Regions from separate parts of the Cutibacterium acnes genome, predicted to be linked through region 2. Evidence: riboswitches for the same ligand, from Rfam matches in the RefSeq annotation. Region 2 holds a riboswitch; the other holds the start of a gene.
The links. Region 2 has a riboswitch for thiamine pyrophosphate ahead of CPA42_RS00865 (ECF transporter S component). Riboswitches for the same ligand answer to the same signal wherever they lie in the genome.

Region 1 (4,597 bases), 750 kb from region 2:
GTTGAACACGTCCAAGACGCTTCCTACTCACTTGTCTTTGGTAAATACCGCAAGAGTCTTCTCATCGTCAGTCTGGGATCATTCTGCTTCATTCTGGGCTCTTTTACGATTCAGTCGTGGGGCCAGACCCTGCTCAAGACCGGCTTTGGCAAGTCTCCCGAGCAAGTCGGGACCCTGTTCATGTTCGTTTCCCTGGCCGATCTCATCGGGCGCTTCCTATCAGCATGGCTGGCAGACCGCATTGGTCGGAGAGCCACCATGTTGTCGTTTGGCCTCATCGGTGCTGGCGGGACTCTCATCATCGCCCTTTCGGCCCGCCTGGGTTGGGGCTGGCAGATCTTCTTCGTCGGTGTCCTCATTGCGATGGCCTTCGCCGACGGCGCCTTCGGCATCCTCAATGCTTTCGGCGCCGAGCAATTCCCCAACGAAGCTCGCTCGACTGGTCTGGGACTGGGCTACGGCATCGGCGCCACCGCCAAGATCATCGGTCCGGCGCTTATGGGACTCATGGTGGGCGGATCTGCCGTCAAGCAGAATGTCACCCTGGACGCGGTATTTCCGGCATTCATCCTGTTCGCTGTGCTGCTAGTCATTGGCGGTATGACGTACATGTTTGCCCGCGAAACTCGTGGCACCTCGCTCGACACGATCTGACCAATTAGATGATCCTGATGTCGAGGGCCTGTACCTGCCTCAAAGGATTGACCGAGGCCGTGACTTGACGGGGTGGTTTAGGGGTCCTCGACACGCCAGATCGAGCGGTGCGGAGTGATTTACGACGTTGACAGTGAGATCTGGAGGTTCTTTGGTGGCCTTAACGGCGTCCACGATGGATAGACGGCATTACAGGCCTTGCTGTCCTTTACAGTGATAGATGTTGTGCTCGTCACTGGTGGCTGCTGCAGTTGCGGAATCCAACGTGTCAAGTCGTCATAGGCCGTTGCACAGCATCTCTTTGTCCCCGACAGCTCTCCATGACAACGAGGTTTCGGTCTCGGCAACCTCTGACGTAGCAGCGTCGAGAACCTCAACGTCAGGGTCAAGGTGGGGGCTATGCCGGCATGGTGTCACCCGGATCTTTGCCTGGTTGGAGCTGGTTTGAGACGGCATTTCCCGATTAGTAGGGCGAGGACCGTCGTGAGCGCACGGCACGGCGGTAGGTTAGAAGGCAACGACGCGGGAGCCCACTGATCGCTGTGGGCTGAGAGGGCGCCACGAAGGTGCCGACCGCCGGAACCTGTCCGGATCATGCCGGCGAAGGGAGTGGTTGACATGACTGAATTGTCGAATTTGGTGGCGGAATCTGTAGAGCGATTACGCCGAGACAAGCCGCTGGTGCAGTGCCTGACGAACATCGTCGTGGCTAATTTCACCGCTAACGTGTTGCTGTCTGCAGGGGCGGTTCCTGCCATGGTCGACAATCCCGAGGAATCCGAGGGATTCGCCTCCATTGCCGACGGTGTACTCGTCAACACCGGAACTCCCTACCGGGAGACCGCTGAGGCCATGATTGCTGCTGCGCGCGGTGCCGCAAGCAGCAACACACCATGGGTACTTGACCCGGTGGGGGTAGGCATGCCATGGCGCACTCGGGTGGCCCTGGATACCTTGGACGTCGCCGCTCCAGCCGTCATCCGGGCGAACGCCTCTGAGGTGTTGGCATTGGCCGGTACTGGTGCCTCCGCTCGAGGTCCGGAGGCAGGAGATGCTGTTGAGGATGCCTTGGCGTCCGCGACTCAGCTCGTCCGCCGTTACGGCTGCGTAGTGGCCATTAGCGGCCCCGTCGATCACATCCTCGATGCGGACCGGCATGTGATCGTGTCATCGGGGCATGAGTGGATGACGCGGGTTACTGGAGTTGGGTGCTCACTGGGAGCTCTCACGGCAGCCTTTGCGGGAATCCAGAATGACCACCTCATCGCGGCCGTGTCCGCGACCGCCATGTTGTGTGTCGCCGCCGAACGGGCAGCTGAGCGCAGTGCTGGTCCGGGGGCTTTCGCGCAAGCTCTTGTTGACGAATTATTCCTGGTATCACCCGACGAGGTTGGTGAGCGGGGAGGGCTCCGCGATGTCACGGCCTGAATTTGATCTGTCGGTTTACCTCGTCACCGACACCGCCCAGTGTGGCGGACCTGACGAGGTTGTTGAGACCGTGCGCCACGCTATCGCCGGCGGGGTGACTCTGGTCCAATTCCGCGACCACGACTTGTCCGATGACGAGTTCGTCGCTTTGGGGCGACGCGTCAGAGAGATCTGTGTGTCGGGAGGGGTGCCCCTCATCATTGATGACCGCGTACATCTCGTTGCCGAAATTGGGGCCGATGGTGTCCATGTTGGGCAGTCTGACATGCCGGTCGACCAGGCCCGTGCGATTCTGGGCGACGATCTACTCATCGGCTTGTCCGCTCAGACTCCCGCCCATGTGGAGGCCGCCCTGTCCCAGGGGCGTGACATCGTCGACTATCTGGGAGTTGGGGCCCTGCATGGTACTGGAACCAAACCTGAGGCTGGGGAGCTCGGCCTGGCTGAGATTCGTGATGTCGTCAACGCCAGCCCGTGGCCGGTGTGCGTCATCGGTGGGGTGAGCGCATCCGATGCTCAAGACGTAGCCCGGGTGGGATGTGACGGCCTGAGCGTCGTCTCGGCGATTTGCCGGAGTACCGACCCCAAGTCCAGTGCACGGGAACTTGCGGAGGCGTGGCGTACGGCGAAGGAATGATGACCATGGCCTGGTGTGGAGACGTGCACAAATGGCCATAGATGCTGGCATCTTGTTCAGATGAGCGGACCTGGTGCGCAGCGTTCTGAATCAGGCGCGAAGGCACCTTAAGATGACCGTCATGAGCACTTTTGACGCCACTCGTCGCGCCTCCAAAATTTCCGTTGTCGGTGCTGGTTCAGTCGGTTCTTCACTGGCCTACGCCTGCCTCATCCGTGGATCGGCCGGCCTGGTATCCCTCTACGACATCGCCAAGGACAAGGTCGAGGCCGAGGTGGCGGATCTCGCCCACGGCACTCAGTTCACCCCTGCTTCGGTCATGGGCGGTGCTGACGTCCACGACACTGCTGACTCTGACGTCGTCTTCATTACTGCTGGGGCCAGACAAAAGCCGGGCCAGACTCGCCTAGACCTCGCCGGCGTCAACGCCAATATTTTGCGTTCCCTCATGCCACAGCTCGTTGAGCAATCCCCGAACGCCCTGTTCGTGCTAGTGACCAACCCGTGTGACGTCCTCACCGTCGTTGCCCAGGAGGCCACCGGATTGCCCGCCAACCGTGTTTTTTCCACCGGTACGATGCTCGACACCTCGCGGCTGCGTTGGCTCATCCGTCAGTGGGCCAACGTCGAGCAGCGTCATGTCCATGCCACCATTGTGGGCGAGCACGGCGACTCGGAGTTTCCGCTGTGGTCGACAGCCAATATCTCCGGTGTACCGATCCGCGACTGGGCAGTTGACGGTAACCGGGTGTTTACCGAGGATGTACTGGCTGACCTAGCCCACGAGGCGGCTTACGCGGCTTACAAGATTATTGAGGGCAAGGGCGCTACGAACTACGCCATTGGCTTGACGGGCGCTCGTCTAGCCGAGGCTTTGCTCCGTCCAGGCCGCTCCGTTCTGCCATTGTCGAGCGTCATGACGGACATGCACGGAATATCGGGGGTGGCCCTATCGATGCCCTGCATTGTCTCCCGTGACGGCATTGAGGGGGTCGTCCCCGTTGCTATGGATACCGAAGAAATCGCTTCTCTCAAGGCTTCAGCGGAACGGCTGCGTGACACTTTGTCATCGATCGCTTGACCCGATGAACATCTGTGCTGCTGACCGCATAAGCTAGGGGATATGTCAGTTCCCTTTCAGTATGCGCATGATGACGACGGAGGCCTTCTAAGGATTGCGGCCCGTGGCCAGGAGGTGTTGACGAACCCTCTGGCCAATCGGGGCACTGCCTTCACTATCGAGCAGCGAAAGGCGCTTGGTCTCACCGGCCTGTTGCCGTCGGGTGTCATGACAATCACTGATCAGCTCAAGCGGGTCTACGCACAGTATTCGGCGCAGCCTGATGACCTAGCCAAGTACCTGTACCTCAACCACATGCATGACCGCAATGAGGTGCTGTATTTCCGCCTCCTTGCCGAGCATATTGAGGAGATGCTTCCAATCGTTTACACGCCGACCATCGGCAAAGCGATTGAGGAGTACAGCCACTGGTACGACCGTCCGCGCGGCATCTACCTGTCCATCGATGATCCGGAAGACATGGAGCAGGCTCTCGCACAGTTGGGTCATGGCCCTGACGGCGTCGACCTCATCGTGGCCACCGATGCGGAGGGCATCCTGGGCATCGGCGACCAAGGTGTCGGTGGCGTCGCGATCACGGTAGGAAAGCTAGCCGTATACACCGCAGCTGCAGGGATTCACCCTCACCGCGTGCTCCCGGTCATTCTCGACGTCGGTACCGACAATATGGAACGTCTTAACGACGATGGCTACCTTGGGGTACGTCACCCCCGCGTGCGCGGCGAGCGTTACGACGAGTTCGTCCAGCAATATGTCGAGACCGCTCACCGGATGTTCCCCCACGCCCTACTGCACTG
Region 2 (4,597 bases):
CATCGACCAATTGAGCGTTCTGCAGCCCTGGGACCGGTTGCCTGACGGCATACACGACCTCATGCATCCCACCCCGGTGCTCCTCAACACCCACAGCCCCTACCCGGGCCATTTCCACTCCGACATCGTCATGGCAATGGTTGCCCATGGCGATCCGGCGGAAAAACCGCGTCCGGGGGAGTCTCAAGAGCTGCAATGGGTCAGTCCTGACGAATTTGCCGCGTTGCCGGGGGCCGAGCCTGACGCAGTCATGATCATGACGATGATCGTTGAAAGGGTGGCTGATTCATGGCTGGCGATCCCCGCGACACGCTGGTCTCTGGCTGACGCTCCCGCTGAGGCGATGACCGATCGGTCTGTTGCTGAGGCCACTGCTCCTGATCCTCTCGACGACAGGGAGACGCTGGGGTGGGGGACCGCTCAGTGACGAGGAATTGTGGTCCAGACCTGGTGAGAGTTGGGGCTGGACTTCCGGTTGCCGCCTACCGTGACGAGATCACCACGGCTTTACATGGTGGGCGGGCCGTCATCGTGGCTCCACCGGGTACTGGTAAGACAACATTCGTCCCGCCCTTGGTGGCCTCGAGGTGTTCTGGTCGGGTTATCGTCACCCAGCCACGCCGGGTGGCAGCGAGGGCCGCTGCTCGCCGACTTGCCACGCTGACCGGGACCCGCCCCGGGGAGTTCGCGTCGCACACCGTGCACGGTGAGTCGACGACAACCCGCGACACCAAGGTGGAGTTCGTTACTACCGGGGTGTTGCTGCGCCGTCTACTCAGCGACCCCGACCTGACTGGGGTGGATGCCGTCGTCCTCGATGAGGTCCACGAACGTCACCTCGACGCTGACCTCGTCGTGGCAATGGTGTGTGAAGTTGCTCAATTGCGCGATGATCTGACCATTGTCGCGATGTCGGCGACTGTCGATAGTTCCGGGTGGGCAGCTTTTCTCGGCGGTGTTGAGCCGGCGCCGGTTGTCGAGGTGGCCTCCGCTCTGCATGAACTCGAGGTGGAGTGGGCACCGGCAGCTGGTGCTGCTGTGGAATCTCGGGGAGTGAGTCGCGAATTTCTCGGCCATCTTGGCACTGTGACCGTTGACGCGCTTGATCGCCACACTGAAGGGTCGGCACTTGTTTTTGTTCCGGGCGCCCGCGAGGTTGACCACGTCGTCGCGGATTTGCGTTCCCGGCTCGCCGGGATAGATGTGGTCGGGTTGTCTGGGGCGATGTCGGCACGTGAGCAGGATCATGCTCTGTCAGATCCAGGGAATGTGCGTCGCGTTATTGTCTCGACGGCTGTCGCAGAATCTTCCCTGACGGTGCCTGGTGTGAGGCTCGTTGTTGACTCCGGGTTGTCACGCGAACCGAGACTCGACCGTGGTCGAGGTATGACGGGCCTAGTGACGGTCCGGGAATCCCGCGCTTCAGCAGTGCAGCGCGCCGGACGCGCAGCTCGTCTGGGCCCGGGGGTAGCAGTGCGCTGCCTGCGTGCCCAGGACTGGGCGGGCATGAATGCCGACCCTACCCCCGAGGTCGACCACGCCGACCTTGTGGCGTCCCTGTTGTCTTTGGCGGTGTGGGGATCCCCTCGTGGCGAAGGGATGGCACTGCCAACACCATTGCCACAGGATCGGGTAGCTGCGGCCGAAGAGGAACTGCGAGATCTGGGGGCCGTCGACGCGGAGGGGCGGATTACGGCGAGGGGGCGTCACCTTGCCACGTTTCCCCTTGACCCACGTCTGGCAAGGGCTTTGACCGACGGTGCCGCCATCATCGGATCGCGCCGCTGTGCTGAGATCGCCGCCATGCTTGGCCTGGAAGACGGCCAGGTCGACCTCGTTGGGCAATGGCGTCAACTGCGATCGGGGCGACACCCAGAGGCCGCGATGTGGCGCCGCGAAGCTGACCGGCTGGCCCGGCTCATCAACGACGTTCCCCCTACCGACATCACCGATGACGATGCCGTCGCCACCGTCGTTTCCCTTGCTCGCCCGGGGTGGATCGCTCGCAGCCGAGGGGTGGGTTCTACGTCGTATCTACTGGCCTGTGGCACGGGGGTTGACCTTCCTCGCAACTGCCCTCCAGGGCTGCTCGGGCAGCCGTGGCTGGCGGTGGCACGTACCTCGCGCATTACTAGTGGCGCCCTCATCCGGGCCGCTGTCCCGCTCTCGGAGTCGGCTGCGTTGGAGTCCGGTGAGGCGATGCTGACGAACGACACACCGGTGACTTGGGATGGCGGGAAAGTACGGGGCAGGCGGGTGTCGCGCCTCGGTGCGATCGAGTTGTCGTCGACCCCGGTCCGCCCAGATCCGGTACGGGCTCGCCACGTGGCGCTGGAAGCAGTGAGGTCTGGGGGACTTGACGTAGCGAGCCTGACGAAGAACGGTGAATCTTTGCGACGCCGTCTTGCCCTGGCCCATCGGGTGTTTGGTGATCCCTGGCCCGATGTCAGCGATGAGGCTCTGCTAGCCTGCGCCGAGGAGTGGCTTGACCTCGACGCGTTGGCGGCAGGGCGGGGAAGTGACGCAGCTTCGGGGTTGCGGGGGCTGCTGGGCTGGCAGGAATCCGCTCGTCTTGACGAGGTCGCCCCCGAGACCATCACCGTCCCCAGCGGATCGCGGATCCGCGTCGACTATCCCGAGCCTGGCAGTGACACCTCTCCGGTTCTTGCAGTCAAACTCCAGGAGTGTTTTGGCTGGACTGATGGCCCGACGGTGTGTGACGGCAGGGTGAGGGTGGTCCTCCACCTGCTATCCCCGGCGCGACGGCCCCTGGCCGTCACCGACGATCTGGCGAGTTTCTGGGCCAGTGTGTATCCCGCGGTGAGGGTTGAAAACCGGGGGCGCTACTCCAAACATCCCTGGCCGGAGGACCCCATGACAGCCACACCTACCAAGCGCACGAATCGCGCCCTGCGGGGGAACTGATGTGGCGTCCTCCAGGGGCAAGATACGTGTGGTGAATTGGTTTTCGATCCCGTGGGTAACCACCAGGAGTGGCTCCGGGGTGTTTCCCAACCATGATTGCCACGGGTGGTTTGCGGGCGTCGAGTGGCGTCGAGCGGTGGTGATCTCACGGCGTCATAGCTATGATCGAGAGCAACGACAGGGGAGCATCGTCGGATGCTGAGAGTGGGCACCGCCCAGACCCTCGAACCTGAACCGGTTAGGACCGGCGTAGGGAGTCGGGCTCTTCGCGCTTTCGCGCCCCTTCCGAATGAGCGGAAGGACTTCTATGACCAACGACAAACTCACCATGCGATACCGCACTATCGACATCGTGACTCCAGTGATGATTGTTGTGGCATTCGGCGTCATCTTCCTCGGCTACGGAGCGGTATATAGTCTCCTCAAGCCGGCCACGTCGGTGTATCTGCCCATTGAGGGCATCCTTTCTGGCATCTGGTTCCTGCCGGCACTTCTTGCTGGGCTCATCGTTCGTAAACCCGGTGCAGCCTTACTCTCCGAGGTTCTGGCGGCCGCCATTGAGGCTGCTCTCGGCGGCCCGTGGGGGGCTGGCACCCTCATTTCCGGTGTCGTCCAGGCCCTGCCGATGGAGCTGTGTTTGCTCGTCGTCGCCTACCGCAAGGCCGGTCCGAAGCTTGTCCTGGTGGCCGGGGCTCTTACCGGTTTCGCTGAGGCCATCTACGAGCGCATCTCTTACTACCCGATGTTCCGTTTCGGCGACACGATCGTCTACTTCGTTTTCATGATCGTTTCCGGGGCTCTGCTCGGCGGTCTGGTGGCATGGGGTATTGTCCGTGGCCTCGCGGCTGCCGGTGCGCTCAGCCCCTTCGCAGTTTCTCGTGAATTGCGTGGCGGGAAGTCACCCCGGAGCACAATCTCATCGCGAAACCTGTCATGACTGACGTCTTGACCCATGCTGACCACGTTGACGAGGTTTCCAGCCGCCGGGCGGTGCCGGTGGATGTCGAGGGGATGACGGTCGGCGTTCCCGATCGCGACGAGCCCATTCTTGGCCCCATCGACCTCCATTTGGGGGCAGGATCCCGGGTGCTTGTATCTGGGCCGTCGGGAGCTGGTAAGACCACCTTGCTGCACGCCATCGGCGGCTTACTGGAGGAAGAGAGCTACGACCTTACCGGGCGGGTGAACACGTGGTCCGGCGACGTGAATGTCGGACTGTTGCAGCAGGAACCGATCCACTCCGTCGTTGCTGCTACATGCGGACGAGACATCGCCTTTGGCCCGGAGAACCATCGTGTCCCGCGCGAGGACATCTGGCCGATCGTCGAGGATTCCCAACGACGAGCCCGGTTCACCATGCCCATGGACCACTCGACTACGAAGATGTCCGGAGGCCAGATGCAGCGCCTCGCCATCGCTGGGATCCTCGCTACCAATCCCGGGCTGTTGCTGCTTGATGAGCCCATTTCCATGCTCGACGAGGAGTCGGCTACGGCGATCCGTGACGAAATCGCCAGGATGGCCCACGACCGAACTGTGCTCGTCGTCGATCACCATCCCGACCAGTGGCGTGGCGTCCTTGACCAGGTCGTCGAATTGACCGACCACGGCACCCTCAAGAAGATCTGGGACTTTGAAGACTTCCTGGACTCGCGTGAGGCAACGTCATTGC

Region 1: linked by a shared signal. The riboswitch ahead of thiM (hydroxyethylthiazole kinase) and the one ahead of CPA42_RS00865 (ECF transporter S component) in region 2 are both predicted to bind thiamine pyrophosphate.

The regions. Positions count from the first base shown of each region.
Region 1 is NZ_CP023676.1:936,550-941,146, forward strand. It holds gene CPA42_RS04745 (MFS transporter) at 1-654, shown strand, start outside; gene CPA42_RS04750 (hypothetical protein) at 931-1,110, opposite strand; TPP riboswitch at 1,167-1,280, shown strand; gene thiM (hydroxyethylthiazole kinase) at 1,249-2,082, shown strand; gene thiE (thiamine phosphate synthase) at 2,069-2,719, shown strand; gene CPA42_RS04765 (L-lactate dehydrogenase) at 2,832-3,800, shown strand; gene CPA42_RS04770 (NAD-dependent malic enzyme) at 3,843-4,597, shown strand, end outside.
Region 2 is NZ_CP023676.1:183,223-187,819, forward strand. It holds gene CPA42_RS00855 (NUDIX hydrolase) at 1-427, shown strand, start outside; gene hrpB (ATP-dependent helicase HrpB) at 409-2,925, shown strand; TPP riboswitch at 3,095-3,198, shown strand; gene CPA42_RS00865 (ECF transporter S component) at 3,233-3,862, shown strand; gene CPA42_RS00870 (ATP-binding cassette domain-containing protein) at 3,859-4,597, shown strand, end outside.